2 regions of the Guptibacillus sedimenti genome follow, and region 2 is predicted to be linked to the other one. Evidence: a T-box and tRNA genes for the amino acid it is inferred to sense, from the RefSeq annotation. Region 2 holds a T-box; the other holds one or more tRNA genes.

Region 1 (10,093 bases), on a different contig from region 2:
TTGTCGATTTTGTCTAGATTGGAACATTAAAATCACCGCCTAAATAGAATCTATCTATAGGATAACAAAACAAAATGGATAATTGAGGGAAAAGAGATAAAAAAAACAGGCTGTCGAGACTTTCTCGACAGCCTGACGAGCTATACAAAGCTCGTCTTTTTTTAGAATAATTTCGTAAGCGACTGATGTTTGTGCTTGTCTTTCTCGAGTTTTGTTAAACTACGATTAAGGTGTTCCTTCACCACTTCAAGAAGGCTTTCCTTATCATTCATCTCGATAAGCTGGATTATTTGATGATGTTCGAGGAGATCATTTTCATCGTTTTCTCTAAAAACATCATACAAAATCATATATATGGTGATTTGGTTTAATATCCGCTCCATAAAATCAATCAAATAACGATTTCCACTCGCATTTGCCATTATAAGATGAAACGTTTTATTTTGCTCATGGTATACAAGCATGTCCCCCGCTTCAAAAGCTTTACTCATCTCCTCTGTATGAGATTTTAACAACGCTATATGTGTTTTCACTAGTTTAGAGTATCCTTCTCTGATTGCCATTTCTTCTAAGACCTTTCTCATTTCAAAAGCCTGAATCATCTCTTCCATTGTCGGTTGAACGATAAATGCCCCTTTATTCGGAATGACATCGACAAGTCCCTCTGCTTCTAACTTCGAAATGGCGCTACGAATCGGCGTTCTGCTAGCATTTACTTTCGCTGCAATTGCACTTTCAAACAGCTGATTTCCGGGTGCAATTTGTCTCCTCAATATTGCATTCTTAATAAGCTGATATACTTTTTGCTCGACCGTTTCTTTTCGCATATCTCAAGACCCGCCTTACCTTTCTTTTCCCTCATTTTAACATATGGATTGTTTTTTTGAACAATATTGTTGAACAATCTTGTTCGACTTTATCCGATATGATATATTATCCTACGTATTCAGGAACAGAACGGAGTGATAAAATGAATAACACCGGAAAAGAAATCACTTTAATTATTATTGGATCGCTATTCTTTGCGCTTGGAGTAAACTTGTTTGCGATTCCGAATGAATTAGGTGAAGGTGGCGTAACCGGTATTTCCATGACGCTATATTATATTCTTGATTGGTCACCGGGAATTACGAACTTTGTAATGAACGCTGTACTTTTAGCGATTGGATACAAAGTACTAAACAAACGAGTAACTTGGTACACAATGCTTGCCATTTTCTTTAGCTCCTTATTTATCCAGCTCACTGAGGGAATGGGCGAACCTCTTGATATTATGCTTGGTACTGTCTTTGCAGGTGTGTTCATCGGGATTGGACTTGGCCTTGTTCTTCGCTCCGGTGGAACAACCGGCGGCTCTACGATTGTAGCCAGAATGCTCAACCAGCACTTTGGATGGAGCGTTAGTACATCGATGTTTGTATTCGATATTCTAGTCGTTCTCGGTTCTTCTGTCGTTATTGGAATTGAAAATACGATGTACACGGGAATTTCTATCTATATTAGTACGAAGATATTGGACTATTTAATTGATGGATTTGATACACGAAAAGCCGTTACTATTATTTCAAATAGCACCGTCGCAATCGCAGAAAAAGTAAGCGAAGAAATGGACCGAGGCGTTACAGTCATTAATGCACGAGGTCATTATTCCAATGAATCAAAAGATATTCTATACGTTGTGATTAATAAACAGGAACTTTTCCTCCTTAAAAAGATGATACAGCAAGTAGATGATAAAGCTTTTGTTGTCGTTCATGATGTTCGCGATGTTTTCGGCGAAGGCTTTACTTTCCCGAAAACGTAGTGATCAAAGAATCCCCCGGTGAAGTTCACCGGGGGATTCTTTGCATTAGACTCGATCGTATACTACAAAATCAAAATCATGTTGATTTCGCTCATCGCTTTCATGTTTTTCTCGCGATGTTTCTTTCCAATCGTCTTTAGAGAAATTAGGGAAATACGTATCCCCTTTAAATGTTTCATGAATTTCAGTAATGTATAGACGATCCGCATACGGCAAAATTTGCCGATAAATTTCCGCTCCACCGATCACGAACCACTCTTTTTCCTCACGATTTGTAAGATCGAGAAAGGCTTCGATTGAATGGAGGATCGTAACCCCTTCATATTCGAGATTTTTTCTCGTGATCAGATAGTTTTCACGTCCGGGTAACGCTCTTCCAATCGATACGAACGTTTTTCTTCCCATCACGATCGACTTTCCAGTGGTCATTCGCTTAAAGTAAGCAAGATCAGCTGGCAGATGCCATGGAAGATCGTTGTCTTTACCAATTAGCTGCTTTTCATCCATTGCAAGAAGAAATGAAATCATACAGAAACCTCTCCTTTAATATGAGGGTGAGGATGATAATCCGTTAATTCAAAGTCCTCAAATGAGAAATCAAAGATGGATTTCACTTCTGGGTTAATTTTCATTTTGGGAAGGTCTTTCGTATCACGCGTAAGTTGAAGCTGAACTTGCTCGATATGGTTGTTATAAATGTGAGCATCGCCTAACGTATGAATAAACTCACCGGGCTCTAAGTCACACACTTGTGCCATCATCATAGTGAGAAGCGCATATGAAGCGATGTTAAATGGTACGCCAAGAAAAACATCAGCAGACCGCTGATAAAGCTGACAAGAAAGTTTACCATCCGCTACGTAAAACTGGAAAAGACAGTGACATGGAGGCAAAGCCATTTCATCAACTTCAGAAGGGTTCCATGCCGTTACGATCATTCTCCTGGAATTCGGATTTGTTTTTATTTGCTCAACCACTTTTGCAATTTGATCAACTGTCGATCCGTCTGCTCCTGTCCATGAACGCCACTGATGACCGTAAACGGGACCAAGCTCTCCATTTTCATCCGCCCATTCATTCCAAATACGCACGCCATTATCTTGAAGATACTTTACGTTCGTATCCCCTTTTAAAAACCAAAGCAGCTCATGAATAATGGATCTTAGATGAAGTTTTTTTGTTGTTAATGCAGGAAAACCCTCCTGCAAATCAAAGCGCATTTGATGACCAAACACACTCATTGTTCCTGTACCCGTTCGATCAGATTTTTTTGTTCCGTTATGTAAAATTTCCTCGCAAAGCTGCAGATAAGTCTTCATGATACTCCTCCTTAAATTCTCTACTGACCATTGTAACATGAAGAAAGTAGAGAAGTAACTTCGGAATCCCTTGTAAAAAATACCCAAAAGGAACCTTTTCCATGGGCATACATACTGTATATCAGAAATGTTGGAAAGGATGAATGTCAAATGGGTAAAGGCGATAAATTGCCGAAACTGTTTCAAGATCCCGCTATTCAAAATTGGATGAACACGTTTGATGATTTTTTTAAAGAGCCGTTTGCCAACCTGCTGCCTGCGCAGTCGTTTCGCGTTGACCTATATGAAACGGATGCTGCTTTTATCGTAGAGGCAGAGTTACCTGGTATTTCAAAAGAACAAATTAAGGTTGAACCGCTTGGAGATGGACTGCGCATTTCAATCGAGTCGAAAGAATATCAGGAAACACGAAACGATAAGCAAAAGTATTATAAACAAGAACGCTCCTATGCGAGTACGAGTCGCACAATCAAACTGCCTTATCACTTCTCAATGAAAAATGTGAAGGGAAAATACGAAAACGGCATTCTTGAAATTAAAATTCCAAAAGCCGACCGCATTCAAAACGATTCAAACTATATCGATATCCATTAAAAAAGCGTAGGGCACATGCCCTGCGCTTTCATGTTTACATACTCCAATCAATAAAGGCGTTTCCTTCTAAGAACCGCTCACAATCCATCGCAGCCATACAGCCTGTTCCTGCTGCTGTAATCGCTTGTCGGTAAGTAAAGTCCTGAACATCGCCACATGCAAATACACCTGCAACATTCGTTCTGGTGGTTCCCGGTTCCACTTGGATGTAACCTTTATCGTCCATACTAAGTTTACCCTGAAGAAAATCTGTGTTTGGACGGTGGCCTATGGCAACGAAAATACCATCCGTTTTCACAATTTCTTCTTTTCCGGAATCACTATCCTTCACTTTAATCCCACTAACTTTATTGTTTTCGGCCACAACCTCAATAGGTGAAGCATTGAGTTTCCAGCTGATTTTTTCGTTTGTGCGTGCACGCTCTTGCATGATTTTTGATGCACGTAAGTCCTTTCTTCGATGAAGGATGGTTACTTCTGAAGCAAATTTTGTTAAAAAAGTGGCTTCTTCCATCGCAGAGTCTCCTCCACCAATTACGACGATTTTTTTACCACGGAAGAAAAAGCCATCACACGTCGCACATGTACTTACACCTCTGCCCATATTCTCTGATTCACCTGGAATTCCAAGAAGCTTTGCTGAAGCACCAGTAGAAATAAGAACTGATTCTGCCATGATGTCGCCAAGCGTATCCGTTGTTAATTTAAAAGGACGTTCACTAAAATCAATGTCCTTCACCCAGCCGCGTTCAATCGTTGCACCGAAACGGAGCGCCTGCTTCTTCATGTTTTCCATCAATTCAGGGCCAAGAACGCCATCTGGAAACCCGGGGAAATTTTCTACATCAGTTGTTAACGTAAGCTGACCACCAGGTTCCGGCCCTTCAATGACAAGCGGATCCATATTTGCTCTCGCAAGGTAAATCGCTGCTGTTAAACCTGCTGGTCCTGTTCCTACAATAACTGCTTTATGCATAATGACCCTCCTCTATCGACTTCATTATGTTATTTTTCCTAATTATAAAGAAATAAACCCTTCTCTTACAAATTATATGAGTAATAGTCAATATGTTTCTTCGTTCATGCAAATGGTTGTCCATTTTCCTCCCTTCTTGGTAGAATGGAAACAGTTATGAATTTGTTAGGAAAACTTGAGGTGAATAGAAATGAATCCAATTGTAGAATTTTGCATGAGCAATCTTTCAAGCGGTTCACATAAAGCAATGGAAACACTAGAAAAAGATACGGACCTAGACGTCCTTGAATATTCCTGTCTTGGCCATTGCACGCTATGTAGCCAGGAAATGTACTGCCTTGTAAACGGCGAACGTGTGACTGGTGAAACGCCAGATGAACTTGTTGATAACGTCTACCAGTTCATCGAAGAAAACCCGATGTTTTAAGGAGAATCGGACATACTAAGTGTTGAATCCACATAGAGGAGGCACTTGTATGAAAAACCGTAATGCTTATGATCCTAAAACCGGGATCCAGGGCAAAAAAGAAGGCGAAGACGCTCTTCTGATGAATAAAAAAAGAGGCCCGCAAAACGCGCGCCCTAAAAAGAAGTAAAAGCCGCACGCTGCGGCTTTTTCTTATGCGATTCGAAACCGAAATGTGAACCAAAAATCATCATTTAGCAAATCCCCTGTTGCAATGATATGCTGTTCGCCTTCTTCATCGAGTGTAATCCAACTATTGTGTTCATCCCTGTAAACCGGATAAAAATTTCCCTCTTTAAACAATTTTCGCTGAAACGGGTTTTCTGAACCGACAAGCGGTTCTTCTTCAAAAACATCTCTAATGCATTGTACAAGTTCCATCTAGGCTGTAATCCTCCCTTACTACTCTCCAACCAAAAACACCCCGCGCACCTCTCTTAAGAGAGCCACTTAGGCGGAGTGTTTTTATCCCAATAAATTTTACCTACTTCATAATGCTCTTCAAAATTATCATCTGCTGCATGATAGTGAAAGTTAAACCAGTAGCCATCCTGAGGTGGGTGATCTCTTCGAACGTGAAAGCGCAAAAGGTCTTCTCCACTCTGTTCGCTGTATACATGAAGTATCCGCTCTCCATATCCGCCAGACGGTGATTCTGTTAAACGAAGCGTCCTAAGTTCTTCAATGTCGAGATCTGCAACAGATGCTACAATGGCTTCTGTCATTTTGGGAACGATTGACTCCGAATATTCGCTACCTACACGAGTTGAAATCGCTTCTCCAAACTTTGATAATCCCTGTTCTTCTGACTGACTACTTGCATAAGTGACAAAATGTGCAAGTAATTCAGTAGAAGGAACTTGAGCTGCAATTGTCGGCCAATCTGTAGCCTCTTCTTCCGTAGGTTCCGATAACCCTAAAGGCTCGTCCAATGAATCGAGAAGAAGATGGCCTTCCTCCTGATACGTCTCTGACGGCTCGTTTTTTTCATCTGCCAGGTATCCAGTAGGAATAACCGTTCCTAACGTCATAACAGCGACAAATGCTACAAATAACTTTCTCATCCATAGAGGAAATTTCATTATGTGCACCTGACTTTCGAAGATCAATAGTTAGTCTTATTTTCGCACGATCTATTAAAAAAAGCCAGATATTTACGCTATTTTTCACAATGAAGTCATGAAAAAGAGCGCCTCATGTAAGCGCTCCACGATTTAGCATTGAAACATGTCAATTCTTCTTAAGCTAATTCCTGTATAAACCCACCTTCTACCAGTCCAACGAAATCCGGATACAGACGTACTTCCTACAAATACCGGCCAAAACCAGAACGAATTGCCATCTCTCATCCAAATATAAGTAAATCGATACATGCATCTTCTAATTGAGCCAGGATCAACAGCAAATGTTCCTGCTTGCGCAGAAGACATTGGTCTTGGAGGCGGTGATGCAGGTGGGCTCGATGTTGGTGCTACTGGCTGCTGGCGATAAGCATCAGTGTTGTCATAGTGGTAAGCAATATGCTCATGTTCTTCATAATACATTCGGTCCATCCCCTCTCTTATATACAGCAATGTATGCGGTATCCAAGTGAGATGTACCGAAATGAAAACAACAAAAAAAGCATCTCTCCTGAGTATGCTTGAGAAAAATCATTTCGTTAAAGGATGCTGGTGACCCGTACGGGATTCGAACCCGTGTTACCGCCGTGAAAGGGCGGTGTCTTAACCGCTTGACCAACGGGCCAACAAAATGGAGCGGGTGATGGGGATCGAACCCACGACATCAGCTTGGAAGGCTGAGGTTTTACCACTAAACTACACCCGCAAAGATGGAGGAGGAAGAGGGATTCGAACCCCCGCGGGCGACTAAGCCCCTGTCGGTTTTCAAGACCGATCCCTTCAGCCAGACTTGGGTATTCCTCCGATATATAATTGGTGGAGCCTAGCGGGATCGAACCGCTGACCTCCTGCGTGCAAGGCAGGCGCTCTCCCAGCTGAGCTAAGGCCCCGTAATATGGTGCGCCCGAGAGAAGTCGAATCCCTAACCTTCTGATCCGTAGTCAGACGCTCTATCCAATTGAGCTACGGGCGCGAAAATAATATATGGTGCGGGTGAAGGGACTTGAACCCCCACGTCGTAAGACACTAGATCCTAAGTCTAGCGCGTCTGCCAATTCCGCCACACCCGCATGTGTGGTGCCGGCCAGAGGACTTGAACCCCCAACCTACTGATTACAAGTCAGTTGCTCTACCAATTGAGCTAGACCGGCGAAGTCTATTGAAGCTTAATCAGGTTGTCGTCTCTTCCTCTGCAAGCTTTGCTTTAAAGCAAGCTGCGTCGAGACAAGTCGTAGATCATTCGGTGAAGTCTTGCTCCTTGCTCTACCAATTGAGCTAGACCGCATAATTTCATGAGTAGCACCGCTTATGTTACCTTTAAAATTAATGGTGGAGGATGACGGGCTCGAACCGCCGACCCTCTGCTTGTAAGGCAGATGCTCTCCCAGCTGAGCTAATCCTCCATTAAACAGCGACTTCATAATCATACTATATAAACCGTTACTTCGTCAACACTTAATTTTATGTGTTTTTTCAAGGACAAGACTTATCTTATCATCGCTTTATGAAAAATACAACCCTTTTCCATAAAAAAAAGCGAGGAATTTCTTCCTCGCTTATACTAGTGTTTGAATGAGTGGTTTTTTCTTTTTATTTTCACGGAGTACTGGTCTTTTTTTAGTCACCATTTCAGAATCATATTTTCGGTATTCCTTCATATCAAGTGATTCCCTCAAAAGCTGATCTTCAAGATAGTGACGCTTTCTTTTCAAAAAAACCCCTCCTCATAAGTATTAACTCCCAATACCCCTGTATGCTCGTTTTGAAACTAGAACCTCTTACTTTATTTTAGATCGAAAAGTTACAGGTAACACATAATTTATTCAGCACCTGAAACTTTATTCCTCATTCAGGATAAATTGGTACGTGTTTTCCTTATCCTTTCCTGTTCGCTCGGTAAAGGTTACTTGACCATCCGGTGTAACGGTGATGATCGTTTGCGCTCTTGTACCGTAATTCTCAGATGAAATAAATACCGGTGAAAGCATTCTCTCCCATTCGATTGGTACCCCTGTTTCAGGTAATAAATGATCTGGCGCAGGATCAGCATGCGAGAGCATTTCAAAAAGCCGTTCCTGATCAAGTTCGTTTTTTTCTCGTATATAGTGGGTGAGCTCTTCCTTAAGCATCTCTACTTTCGGCCAGTTCGTATTCAATAAATGATTACTTACCGCATGAATGCCACTTTCTACTCTGGATATTTGGTTTTGCTTATTTGAATAGTAATAAAGGGTGTTAAAATCTCCCGCAAGTAAATTAAACCCATTGTACTGATCTTTCTTTTGTTGAACGGTTTTTAAATATGCCTCTGCTGTTTGATTCTGTCGTAAGTAATCAGCAGGTAAATCGCCTCTTGAATGCCTCTTAGGTTCTTCACCAGGCTCTCGATAATTTGTAAGCGCCGCAATTTTCCCTTTTGTTGTAACACCAAGCCATGTTCCCATTGCTTTCAAATCACGACCACCTAGTAATCCAGGTACATCGTCCCAATAATGCACAGGCATTGTTGGACGCTCGTAAAACTCGTCTCGATTAGCGACTAAAATAAAAGGGTATTTTTTATGAACATTTATTGCTACAGCAATTAAACACACCTCTACGTACCTCCTCACCCTGGTTAAGTGTAAAAAAAACGCAGCGGTATCCGCTGCGTTACATTTGCGCCATGTGAACTTCTTCCTCACAAGCTGATGAACAATATTGCTGATGTTCTTCTTTGCAAGAATCACATACGATATGAAGCTTGTCACACGTTACATTGGCACAATTAATGTACGTATCTGCCGGTTCTTCGCAATGATAGCATTTCCCTATCACCCTATCTTCATCAGTACGGTTCACAGGTACAGCAAGGCGATCATCAAAAACAAAGCATTTACCGTCGAAATATTTGCCTTGTACTTCTGGGTCTTTACCGTACGTGACAATCCCACCATGAAGCTGAGAAACATCAGAGAACCCTTTCTTTAATAAATATCCTGAAAATTTCTCACAGCGAATTCCGCCCGTGCAATACGTTAATACTTTTTTGTCCTTTTGGTCGGCAAGATTCTGCTCGATCCAGTCCGGAAGATCACGAAATGCTTTAATGTCAGGACGAATGGCATTACGGAAATGACCAATATCATACTCATAATCATTTCTAGCGTCAATAACAATCACATCATCGTCTTCTAGCGCTTCCATAAACTCCTTCGGCTCAAGGTAGTTACCGGTGATTTCTTTCGGATTAACATCTTCCTCAAGTCTTAATGAAACAATCTCTTCACGAGGTCGAACGTGCATCTTTTTAAACGTATGACCATGTGCTTCGTCAATTTTAAACACCATATCGTGGAAGCGTTCGTCAGCTTTTAGTTCTTCCATATACCGCTCAGTATCCTGAACGGTTCCTGAAACAGTTCCGTTAATTCCTTCTGTACCGACAAGCACTCTTCCTTTTAAATTCAAAGATTGACAGAACTTAAGATGCTTTCGAGCAAAATAAGCTGGATCTTCAATTTCTACATACTGATAATATAACAGCACTTGATATGCTGAAGCTTCTGATTGCAAATCAAAAACCACCCTTTACGTCTTCTTCACTTAGTACTTCTTATTGCAAGCCTAAATCAATACTATATCTTACCCGATTTAAATAGTGATGTAAAGAAGACTATCTTGTCGGAAAATACTCTTCTTTAAGTTTTTCAATTTCAATGAGAGAAGCCTCTGCCCATCTTCCGCCTTCATGCTTTAACTCAGCTTCTTGTGTACCAAGGGCTTCTTGCAACGATTCGTTGTAATTCGGAACGTCCCCTTCATAGTGGTTAA
Region 2 (10,093 bases):
CGTTAAATTCACAAATCGAAATACGGTACACTCCCGCTCATAAAGCCATCCAACCATTTTACTCAAAAAGAATCCCCCTTCAACCTATGTGTTACCTTAAGCATATAGCATAATTTTAATGCCACTATTAAAGTAATCTTAAGGAATTGTTAAGACCAAACAAAAAAGATCAGGAATGATCTTCCTGATCTTTTTCATCAAATTAACGTAAAATAGATTACATAGCCAATGGCTAATGCTGTTGCGATAATATAAACAAGAAAAATCGGATTACTAAAGAAAGAAGATTTGACCCGGGCGTTCCCTTGATTATCATATTCGCCTTTTTGGTTTTGTCCAAGCCTGTACGTCATAAAAGCCCCTATTAGCAAGGTGATGACGACGAGCACGATCAAGACCATTGTCATTTTGTACACGGAAGCCACCTCGATCCATTTAGGATTGTATTGGTAACCTTCCTCAAACGAACGACAAATATGCGTGTTTTCTAGAGCGGTTTTTGCTCTTTGTAATAAGCTGCTTTTTCAACGTATTCTCTTCGAATGCGGTTCATATCTTGCAGATCATGCTCTGTTAATGTTCTAACCACTTTAGCTGGCCTTCCGAATGCAAGAGAATGAGGCGGGATTTTCTTTCCGGGTGGGACAAGACTTCCGGCACCTATAAAAGAACCTTCTCCAATCTCAGCTCCATCAAGAATGATTGAGCCCATTCCAACAAGAGCGTCCTTTCGAATAATACTACTATGGAGGATAACCTGATGGCCGATCGTCACACCATCTTCAAGAATGAGTTTTTTATTTGGACTCTGATGGAGAACACAATTATCTTGTATATTCACTTTTTTACCAATTTCTGTTGGTGCAACATCTCCGCGAATCGTCGTGTTAAACCAGACGCTACTATGTTCTTCGATTGTCACATCCCCTGTAATGGTAGTATAATCCGCAATATAGACTGTTTCATGAATCTGAGGTTTTTTGTCATGATACGCATACAGCATTGCAATCCCAACCTTCATTTAGTATAGATGAAATCCTTTTCAAAAGTAGTGTATCAAAAAGAACGGACCTACATAAGGGGGCTGATATTTCATGCGCATAAAAGAAACTGAATATCCAAAAGGGGTTATTGTATTAGTTCACGGAGCGAACGAACATCATCGTAGGTATGATTGGCTCGTTTCAAAGTGGATTGAAGCAGGTTACCATGTAGTACTTGGTGATTTACCAGGGCAAGGGGAGAGTACGAGAAGACGAGGGCATATTGATTCGTTTGACCAATATATCGAGACTATCGACAAATGGATCAAAAGAGCTCACGAATTTCAGCTACCAGTGTTTTTATTAGGACATAGTATGGGAGGTCTTGCTTCGATTCGAACGATTATGGAAAAGCGACCGTCTTTGACGGGAGTGATTTTATCTTCTCCTTGTATTGGTCTAGTGAATCCTCCAAATAAAGGCGTTGATATTCTCTCTAAAGTATTAAATCCAATCGTTCCTTCGTTAAGGTTAAATTCCAAGCTAGAGCCGAATATCGGGACAAGGAATCCGGAATTTCACAAACGCGATCAAGAAGATCCACTAATGGTTCAGAAAGTATCGGTAAGATGGTATCGTGAACTTCTTAAGGCAATGAAAATCGCAAACGATGGTGCAAGAACATTTCACAATTTACCATTGCTTGTTGTACAGGGTGGCGATGATCGTATTGTTGATAAGCAAGCCGTTATTTCATGGTTTAACCGTATTCCCTTGAAAGAGAAGGCCTATAAAGAATGGGATGGATTTTATCATGAGGTGTTCAACGAACCAGATCGTGAAGATGTATTTCAAACAGCCAAATCGTTTGTTGAATTAAAACTTGAATTACTAAACCGCAAAGAAAACCAGATAAATAATTAATACAGGAGTGGGGTCACTTGAAAGTACCGAGTCAACCCTGGACGCTGATGTATAGTATCTATCGACGCGTCTTACCGAGGGTTCATCATGAATTAGAATATTGGAGGAGACGGGCTGAACAAATCCCAAATCCTGAACTTAGAAAACAGGCGCTAGACAGCATTGATTCAAAAACGTTTCACTGTGAAGGTGGAGGGATCTATGGGTTACTTGCTGGAAAGCAGATTGATCGTTCGATTTCATTTATCGCTGCTTATCAGACAATTAGCGACTACCTGGATAACCTATGTGACCGAAGTACTTCACTTGATCCAAAAGACTTCAGTGCTCTACATGAGGCAATGATTGAGGCTCTTTCGCCTGAGGTTGAAGCATCTAATCATTATTATCGGTATCGGGAAGAAAAAGATGATGGCGGTTATCTAGTTGAACTTGTTCGGACGTGTCAGAAGGTAATTCGCGAGTTGCCAAATCAATCCGAAGTGCAGCCAGCCTTACTAGAACTCTGTCATTACTATTGTGATCTTCAGGTACATAAGCATGTGAAAGAGGAAGAACGCGTGCCAAGATTGAAGAGCTGGTTTGACCAGCATAAGAAGCAAATGCCAGAAATGACTTGGAACGAATTTTCTGCTTGTTCAGGATCAACGTTGGGTATATTTTGTCTTGTCTCGTACTCACTAGGTGAAGAAATCCCACAAGGTGGAACAGCGATGATTAAAGATGGGTACTTTCCGTGGGTACAGGGGCTTCATATTATGCTGGATTACTTTATTGATCAGGAAGAGGATCGAGCTGGTGGAGATTTGAATTTTTGTTTCTATTACAAAGACAATGATGAGCTCGCCAAGCGTGTTGCGCACTTTATTAAGGAAGCAGATAAAAGCGTAGAGGGACTTCCCCATTCTTCTTTCCACCGTTTAATTAATAGGGGATTACTTGGAATATACCTTGCCGATCGCAAAGTAATGGAACAGAAAGATGTTCGTTCGTTAGCTCGTAAAATCATTCGAATTGGTGGACGATCGAGCATTTTCTTTTACTTTAATGGATGGGTTTATAGAAGACTTCACAAAGCTTCTCAGTAATACGCGTATAAAAAACACTCATTCGTGAGAAAAGAAGCCTATAGGATTTTGAAAGGGGCTCTTAAGATGAAGAAGCGTTATTACGTAGAGGTTAGTTCAGGTGAAATTTTGGAAGATCAAGGAGCATCAAGTTATCATTTTGAAATTGATGCAGATGAGGAAGATATTTATGAACTTAGTGAGCTTTTTGATCTAACAGATAAGGATAGTCGACTTTCCTTATACCGTGCTCATGTCCCTGCCATGAGTTATCATGAAGATAAAAACAATGATGACTATGATAACCATATGAAAGAGATATATAGCCTGATACACAAATTAGGGAATAAAAAAACAAGAGATCATATTGAATCAATGCGAATTCTATAAAGAATAAGGGCTGTGCAGAAGCACAGCCCTTATTTTTTGCTGATCGCAAGAATATAGGGGGGATCATTGATTTGGTTAATAAACTGATATTTTAGAACCTGATAATGTGACTGATTAAGATCAGTAGCGAAATTTGTGACCTTTTCACTTTCAATTTTTCCCTCTGGATGTCCTGGATAGACAACTAGAATGAGAAGTCCTCCTGAATGAAGCAAACGTAAGATATCTGTTACAGATTGAATCGTTTCTTCAGCATTAGTGACAATGGATTTATCTCCACCTGGCAGGTAGCCAAGATTAAAGATTGCGGCAGAAACTTTCCCTATATGTTCCTTCTCAATGTTGTTATTAATGGAAGCGTGAGTCTCCTGGAATAGAGCGACCTGGGTATATTGGTCAGCTTCTTGCAGTCTTTTTTCAGTCGATTCTATTGCTTCAGATTGGATATCGAATCCATAAACTTTGCCTGACTTACCAACCGATTCGGCTAGAAAGAGAGTGTCGTGTCCATTTCCACAAGTACCGTCAATAGCAATGCCACCTTCTGCTAAGACTGAGTCCAGTAGCGTTCTTGTAAAAGGTAAGATACGTTGAAGGGTCATGATGTATATTCCTTTCTGTCACTAAAAATATTCTTTGCTTCATTTGTCTGCTGCCTGACTTGAGAAACTTATCGTGAATGCAGACGTCTAGAAAGCGATGTTTTAGCTAATTATGACTTTACCATGTTCGATCTTTTTCTCCAACTAACTTTCATAAATGTTTGGGAATATATGGAGTGTGGTACAAACTAATAAACAATAAATGAGGTGATCACATGGCAAAGAACGAAAAGGCACACAAACAAGGTGAAACCAATAACCCTGAGCAATTACCTGATAAAGAAAAGAATCAATTGGATGAGGATACTTCAGAAATGAATGTGGATGCGATTCCACTAGAAGATTTAAAAGAAGAACAGAGAGAAGAAAAAGATAAGCCGCACTCAAAAGACGATTCGGCGAGTCAGAAAAAGCATCGCGAAGGATAACGTGCCCAGTATGGGTACGTTTCTTTTTATATTTTCTATACCTAATGAAAAACAAATTGTATCTGGAGATGTATAGATCACGAAAAAAGCGGCTATTCTGATAATGTTCTTGACATTTCTCACAAGTCTTCATACAATACAAATTATATACGTAATTTGTGAAGTTAAAGATAATGATAAGGAATAGTACCAAGGATTCTATTGCTAGAGAGTTAACGGTTGGTGGAAGTTAACATAGAACCTTTGCGAACTCACCTTTGAATCGGAACCTGAATGGAGTAAGGTGACCCGTATGCCTGCGTTAAAGGCCTTAAGTGAGTGCTTTTTAGTACTAAGCCGGGTGGTACCGCGGGTGATTGTGAATAGTAGATTCTCAACCTCTCGTCCCTGTTGATAAACAACGGGGATGGGAGGTTTTTTATTTTTTCTGTAAGTACTGGAAGGAGAGAGTAGCAATGGCATTTGATCACAAATCAATTGAAAAGAAGTGGCAGCACTTCTGGGAAACAAACAAAACATTTAAAACAGAGAATGACGCACAAGGTGAGAAAGTTTATATACTCGATATGTTCCCTTATCCATCTGGGGCAGGTCTGCACGTTGGACACCCTGAAGGGTATACGGCAACAGATATTTTATCTCGTATGAAAAGAATGCAGGGATACAATGTCCTTCATCCAATTGGATGGGATGCATTTGGACTACCAGCAGAACAATATGCACTTGATACAGGTAACAACCCACGTGACTTTACACAAAAGAACATCGATACATTCCGTCGCCAAATTAAAGAGCTTGGTTTTTCATACGATTGGGATCGAGAAATTAATACAACTGATCCACATTATTACAAATGGACACAGTGGATTTTCACGAAATTATATGAAAAAGGTCTTGCCTACGTAGACGAAGTAGCTGTGAACTGGTGTGAAGCGCTAGGAACTGTTCTTGCGAATGAGGAAGTCATTGACGGTAAGAGTGAGCGCGGCGGTCATCCTGTTGTTCGTAAACCAATGAAGCAATGGGTATTGAAAATTACGGAATATGCGGATCGCTTGCTTGAAGATCTAGAAGACCTTGACTGGTCTGACAGCATTAAAGAAATGCAGCGAAACTGGATTGGGAAGTCCGAAGGCGCTGAAGTTACCTTTAGAATAGATGGTTATGATGAGTCAATTGATGTCTTTACGACGCGTCCAGATACACTGTTTGGCGCAACGTATATGGTGCTAGCACCTGAGCATCCTCTAGTTGATAAAATTTCGACGAGTGAACAAATTTCCAAAGTTGAGAGCTATCGTTCAAAAGTTCAAACAAAGAGTGATCTTGAGCGAACAGAGTTATCAAAAGAGAAGACTGGTGAATTTACTGGAGCCTATGCAGTTAACCCAATAAACAATGCTAAGCTTCCGATTTGGGTAGCGGATTACGTGCTTATGAGTTATGGAACTGGTGCGATCATGGCTGTTCCTGCTCATGACGAGCGTGATTATGAGTTTGCGACTGCCTTTAACCTTCCAATCCAAGAAGTTGTGGCTGGTGGAAATGTGTCGAAAGAAGCCTATACAGAAGATGGGGAGCATGTAAACTCTGAGTTCTTAAACGGCCTTGAGAAAGAAGAAGCCATAACGAAAAGCATTGAATGGTTAGAGGAAAACGGTAAAGGCACGAAAAAAACAACGTATCGTCTTCGCGATTGGTTATTTAGCCGTCAGCGTTACTGGGGTGAACCAATTCCAATCATACATTGGGAAGATGGTTCAATGAGCGCAGTACCGAAGGAAGATTTACCGGTCGTTCTACCAGAAACAACGGAAATTAAGCCCTCTGGAACTGGCGAATCCCCTCTTGCGAATATCGAGGATTGGTTGAACGTTGTCGATCCTAAAACAGGTATGAAAGGCCGTCGTGAAACAAACACGATGCCACAATGGGCTGGAAGCTGCTGGTACTATCTGCGTTATATCGATCCTAATAACGATGAGATGCTAGCGGATCCTAAAAAGCTTGATGAATGGCTACCTGTGGATATGTATATCGGTGGTGCAGAGCATGCGGTTCTTCACTTGCTTTATGCTCGTTTCTGGCATAAAGTTCTGTATGATATCGGTGTAGTGCCAACGAAAGAACCATTCCAACGCCTTCGCAATCAGGGCATGATTCTTGGTGAAAACAACGAAAAAATGAGTAAGTCAAAAGGAAACGTAGTAAATCCAGATGAAATAGTTGAAAGCCACGGTGCAGACACACTTCGTCTATATGAAATGTTTATGGGGCCATTTGAAGGGTCGATTGCATGGTCACACAATGGTCTTGATGGAGCTCGTCGTTTCCTTGATCGTGTATGGCGCTTGTTTGGCGAAGGTGACCTAACAAAGTCTTCGATTTCTGAAGAAAATTCAGGAGAAAAGATGGAGCGCGTTTATCATGAAACAGTTAAGAAAGTAACTGAAGATATGGAAGGACTGCGCTTTAACACCGCTGTGTCTCAAATGATGGTATTTGTAAATGAAGCGTATAAGCAGGAAACGGTTTCGGTTACTTTAATGGAAGGGTTTGTGAAGTTACTTTCACCTATCGCGCCTCACCTTGCGGAAGAACTATGGAGTGCGCTTGGACATGGCGAATCACTTGCGTATGCGAACTGGCCAATGTTTGATGAAAGCAAACTTACAGTAGACGAAGTTGAGATTGTTGTTCAAATTAACGGCAAACTTCGTGCTAAAATATCCATTCCTACAGAAGCCTCTCGTGATGAGATGCAGGAAATTGCGTTAGAGCATGAGAAAATTAAAGGTCAACTTGATGGCAAAACACTTCGCAAAGTTATTGCTGTTCCAGGTAAGTTAGTGAATATCGTAGCTAATTAACAACTAACCCTCTCCAGTTGATGGAGAGGGTTTTAACTATATAAAATTTTGCTGAAAATGATTAAACAACATTTTGCATAACCTTTTCCTATATTTGAGAATATTAGTAAGATGATAAGAAGATAGATTTCTTGTATTGAACCAACAAATCATGTACGATTGAATTTGTTAAAGTGAATATAATCGAAAAATCATATGAGAATTGTACGAAAGGGGTATGTTTTTTATGAGTAATGAAATTAAGACAGTAACACCTGAAGAGGTTGAAAAGCTAATCAATGATGGAAAGAACGTTTCGCTAATTGATGTACGTGAGGACGAGGAAGTAGAGGAAGGTATGATCCCTGAAGCGAAGCACATTCGTCTTGGCACTCTTCCGGAACGACTTGATGAAATAAACAAAGAAGAAGAGCATATTATGATTTGTCGCTCTGGACGTCGTAGTGAGCGTGCTTGCGAGTACATGCAAGAAGCTGGTTATGAAGTAAGAAATATGGTTGGCGGTATGATGAAATGGGAGGGTAAACTGAAATAACCCTGCTAAAAAGGAGAGAGTTCGAATGGCGATATGGGGAATGGCTGGTGCAGTAATGGCTGCCTTGACTTTAGGATTATGGAGAGTAGTTTATCCTTATTCTTATATGAAGCCGATTCATTTAGATCGGTTTGACGATGATAAATACTGTCTCATTGATGTGAGAGATTATATTCTTTCGCACCGTACGCCTTATGAAAAAGCAAAGAATATTCCGCTTTCTTATTTAGGAAGACAGACGAAAGAAAATGAAGTGTGTGATAAAGAGATTATTGTTCTTGCCGAAGATCGAAAAGCAGCAAGACTCGCTGTGAAGATCCTGATGAAACAGCGCAAGCAACCTATTTATTACATGACCGTTTCGTAATGAAAACGTCTTTTGGAGTTGGTCTCTAAAAGACGTTTTCCTGAAGTGTTAATCCAAGTAAATTGATGTGTTTAATAAATCATAGCACTTTTTTCCCCATGTTCCAAATAGATTGCTTAAAGAAAGAAATCTACTTCTGCCTTCAATCTGGTATAATGATGGAAAAGACTAGACCGGGGTGTTGAAATGAAGGCAGAACTAATACGTGCTATGATGGATTTACAGTCTCTTCAACAATTGCAGATAGGAAATAAAGTGAAGCAGACGACCACTTTTTCCTTTACTGATATGCTTGAACAAGCTCTCTCTAACCAGAATCCTGGACAAGCCAATCCGGATTCAACACTTACTTCAATCCCGGCGGAATTATTTGCGCCATCCCAAATTCCAATCTCGTCTAACCCTTCTTATTCGTCATCATCGCTTGAAATCGATGGCTATATAGAAGCATTATCGGTGAAATATGACGTCGATCCTAAGCTCATTCATTCCATTATTAAACAAGAATCAGGCTATAAGTCAGATAGCGTGAGCGGAGCTGGGGCTATGGGGTTAATGCAATTAATGCCTGCTACTGCCGCTTCATTAGGAGTAAAAGATCCTTTTGACCCTGGACAAAACATTGAAGGCGGCGTAAAGTACATGAAACAAATGATGAATAAATATAATGGAAACACTGAGCTTGCACTAGCCGCTTATAATGCCGGACCGGGAAATGTGGATCGGTACGGTGGAATACCTCCGTTTCAAGAAACACAAAATTATGTTTCAAAAGTAATGGGGAATTATCGAGCATAAATTAGTTAAAGCTGTCTCACTCGACCGCACTTTAGCAGTCGTCAATGAGGTAGCTTTTTTTTAAGGTTTCATTTCATAATGGAATTTCTTTTGACTTCTTTATGTTCGGAGCGAGAGAATAAGGGCAGTTCTGAAAGAAGATACAAATTATTGATATACTAAACACGAGGTGACTAATTTGAACGAATTTACTAAATTGGGACTGGACTCACGTCTCATTAAGCAACTTGAAGCTCAGGGCATCGATACCCCAACAGACATTCAAAGAGAAACGATTCCAGTGATGTTACAGGGAAAAGACGTCATTGCACAGGCGCAGACGGGCACGGGAAAAACATTCGCTTTCTTGCTGCCAATTCTTGAGAAAATAGACACAGAAGCACAAGAAGTACAGGCTCTCATTGTTACGCCAACTCGTGAGCTTGCGATTCAGATTACTTCAGAATTGATGAAGCTAGTTGAAGAACGAGATGACGTCAATGTTCTAGCTGTTTATGGTGGTCAGGATGTAGAAAGACAGATCAAGCATCTAAATAAGCAAGTCCACATTGTTGTGGCAACGCCTGGTCGCTTGTTAGATCATGTTCGAAGAGAAACCATTGATTTATCTCATACTGCTTATCTTGTCTTAGATGAAGCTGACCAGATGTTGCATATTGGTTTCCTTAGAGAAGTAGAAGATATTATTGATGAAACGCCTGAAAGCCGTCTAACCGCCCTATTCTCAGCAACTATGTCGAGTGATATTAAACAACTTGCCAAACGATTTATGCGTTCACCTGAGAAGATTAGAGGAAAAGAGAAAGGCAAAACCGTTGAAGAAATTGAGCAGTTCGTTATTGAGACAACAGATCGACGAAAATTTGGTTCCCTTACTGAAACTATTGACGAAGTGCGTCCGTTCCTCGGAATTATTTTCTGTCGTACGAAGCGTAGAGTTAGTAAATTAAACGGTGATTTGAAAGCAAAAGGATATTTATCCGATGAGCTTCATGGTGATTTATCTCAGTCGAAACGTGAAAGTGTCATCAAACGATTCCGTGATGCGAAAATTCAGCTTCTTGTTGCCACGGATGTGGCAGCACGAGGGCTTGATATTGAAGGAGTGACGCACGTTTTTAACTACGAC

The links. The T-box of region 2 lies ahead of leuS (leucine--tRNA ligase). A T-box ahead of a tRNA ligase gene usually reads a tRNA of that ligase, here a tRNA-Leu.
Positions count from the first base shown of each region.
Region 1: it encodes a tRNA-Leu, which carries the amino acid that the T-box ahead of leuS (leucine--tRNA ligase) is inferred to sense. The anticodon was not compared.

Region 1 covers NZ_JAQQWV010000012.1:909-11,001, forward strand. Annotated here, with positions in the region: partial or broken gene PQ578_RS21445 (IS1182 family transposase) at 1-27, opposite strand, end outside; gene PQ578_RS21450 (GntR family transcriptional regulator) at 162-827, opposite strand; gene PQ578_RS21455 (YitT family protein) at 971-1,804, shown strand; gene PQ578_RS21460 (dihydrofolate reductase) at 1,850-2,332, opposite strand; gene PQ578_RS21465 (thymidylate synthase) at 2,329-3,123, opposite strand; gene PQ578_RS21470 (Hsp20/alpha crystallin family protein) at 3,274-3,717, shown strand; gene trxB (thioredoxin-disulfide reductase) at 3,752-4,693, opposite strand; gene PQ578_RS21480 (YuzB family protein) at 4,884-5,120, shown strand; gene PQ578_RS21485 (hypothetical protein) at 5,313-5,540, opposite strand; gene PQ578_RS21490 (YpjP family protein) at 5,597-6,241, opposite strand; gene PQ578_RS21495 (transporter) at 6,374-6,703, opposite strand; tRNA gene PQ578_RS21500 (tRNA-Glu) at 6,831-6,905, opposite strand; tRNA gene PQ578_RS21505 (tRNA-Gly) at 6,913-6,986, opposite strand; tRNA gene PQ578_RS21510 (tRNA-Ser) at 6,992-7,084, opposite strand; tRNA gene PQ578_RS21515 (tRNA-Ala) at 7,095-7,170, opposite strand; tRNA gene PQ578_RS21520 (tRNA-Arg) at 7,177-7,253, opposite strand; tRNA gene PQ578_RS21525 (tRNA-Leu) at 7,266-7,350, opposite strand; tRNA gene PQ578_RS21530 (tRNA-Thr) at 7,356-7,431, opposite strand; tRNA gene PQ578_RS21535 (tRNA-Val) at 7,608-7,683, opposite strand; gene PQ578_RS21540 (hypothetical protein) at 7,837-7,992, opposite strand; gene PQ578_RS21545 (NRDE family protein) at 8,119-8,874, opposite strand; gene trhO (oxygen-dependent tRNA uridine(34) hydroxylase TrhO) at 8,933-9,835, opposite strand; gene kapB (kinase-associated lipoprotein KapB) at 9,936-10,093, opposite strand, start outside.
Region 2 covers NZ_JAQQWV010000001.1:1,050,963-1,061,055, forward strand. Annotated here, with positions in the region: gene PQ578_RS05060 (phosphatase PAP2 family protein) at 1-57, opposite strand, end outside; gene PQ578_RS05065 (hypothetical protein) at 198-416, opposite strand; gene PQ578_RS05070 (gamma carbonic anhydrase) at 488-1,003, opposite strand; gene PQ578_RS05075 (alpha/beta hydrolase) at 1,095-1,907, shown strand; gene PQ578_RS05080 (tetraprenyl-beta-curcumene synthase family protein) at 1,925-2,995, shown strand; gene PQ578_RS05085 (hypothetical protein) at 3,062-3,364, shown strand; gene mnmM (tRNA 5-(aminomethyl)-2-thiouridylate-methyltransferase MnmM) at 3,394-3,966, opposite strand; gene PQ578_RS05095 (hypothetical protein) at 4,182-4,394, shown strand; T-box leader at 4,559-4,786, shown strand; gene leuS (leucine--tRNA ligase) at 4,850-7,264, shown strand; gene PQ578_RS05105 (rhodanese-like domain-containing protein) at 7,491-7,799, shown strand; gene PQ578_RS05110 (rhodanese-like domain-containing protein) at 7,825-8,166, shown strand; gene PQ578_RS05115 (lytic transglycosylase domain-containing protein) at 8,353-8,964, shown strand; gene PQ578_RS05120 (DEAD/DEAH box helicase) at 9,143-10,093, shown strand, end outside.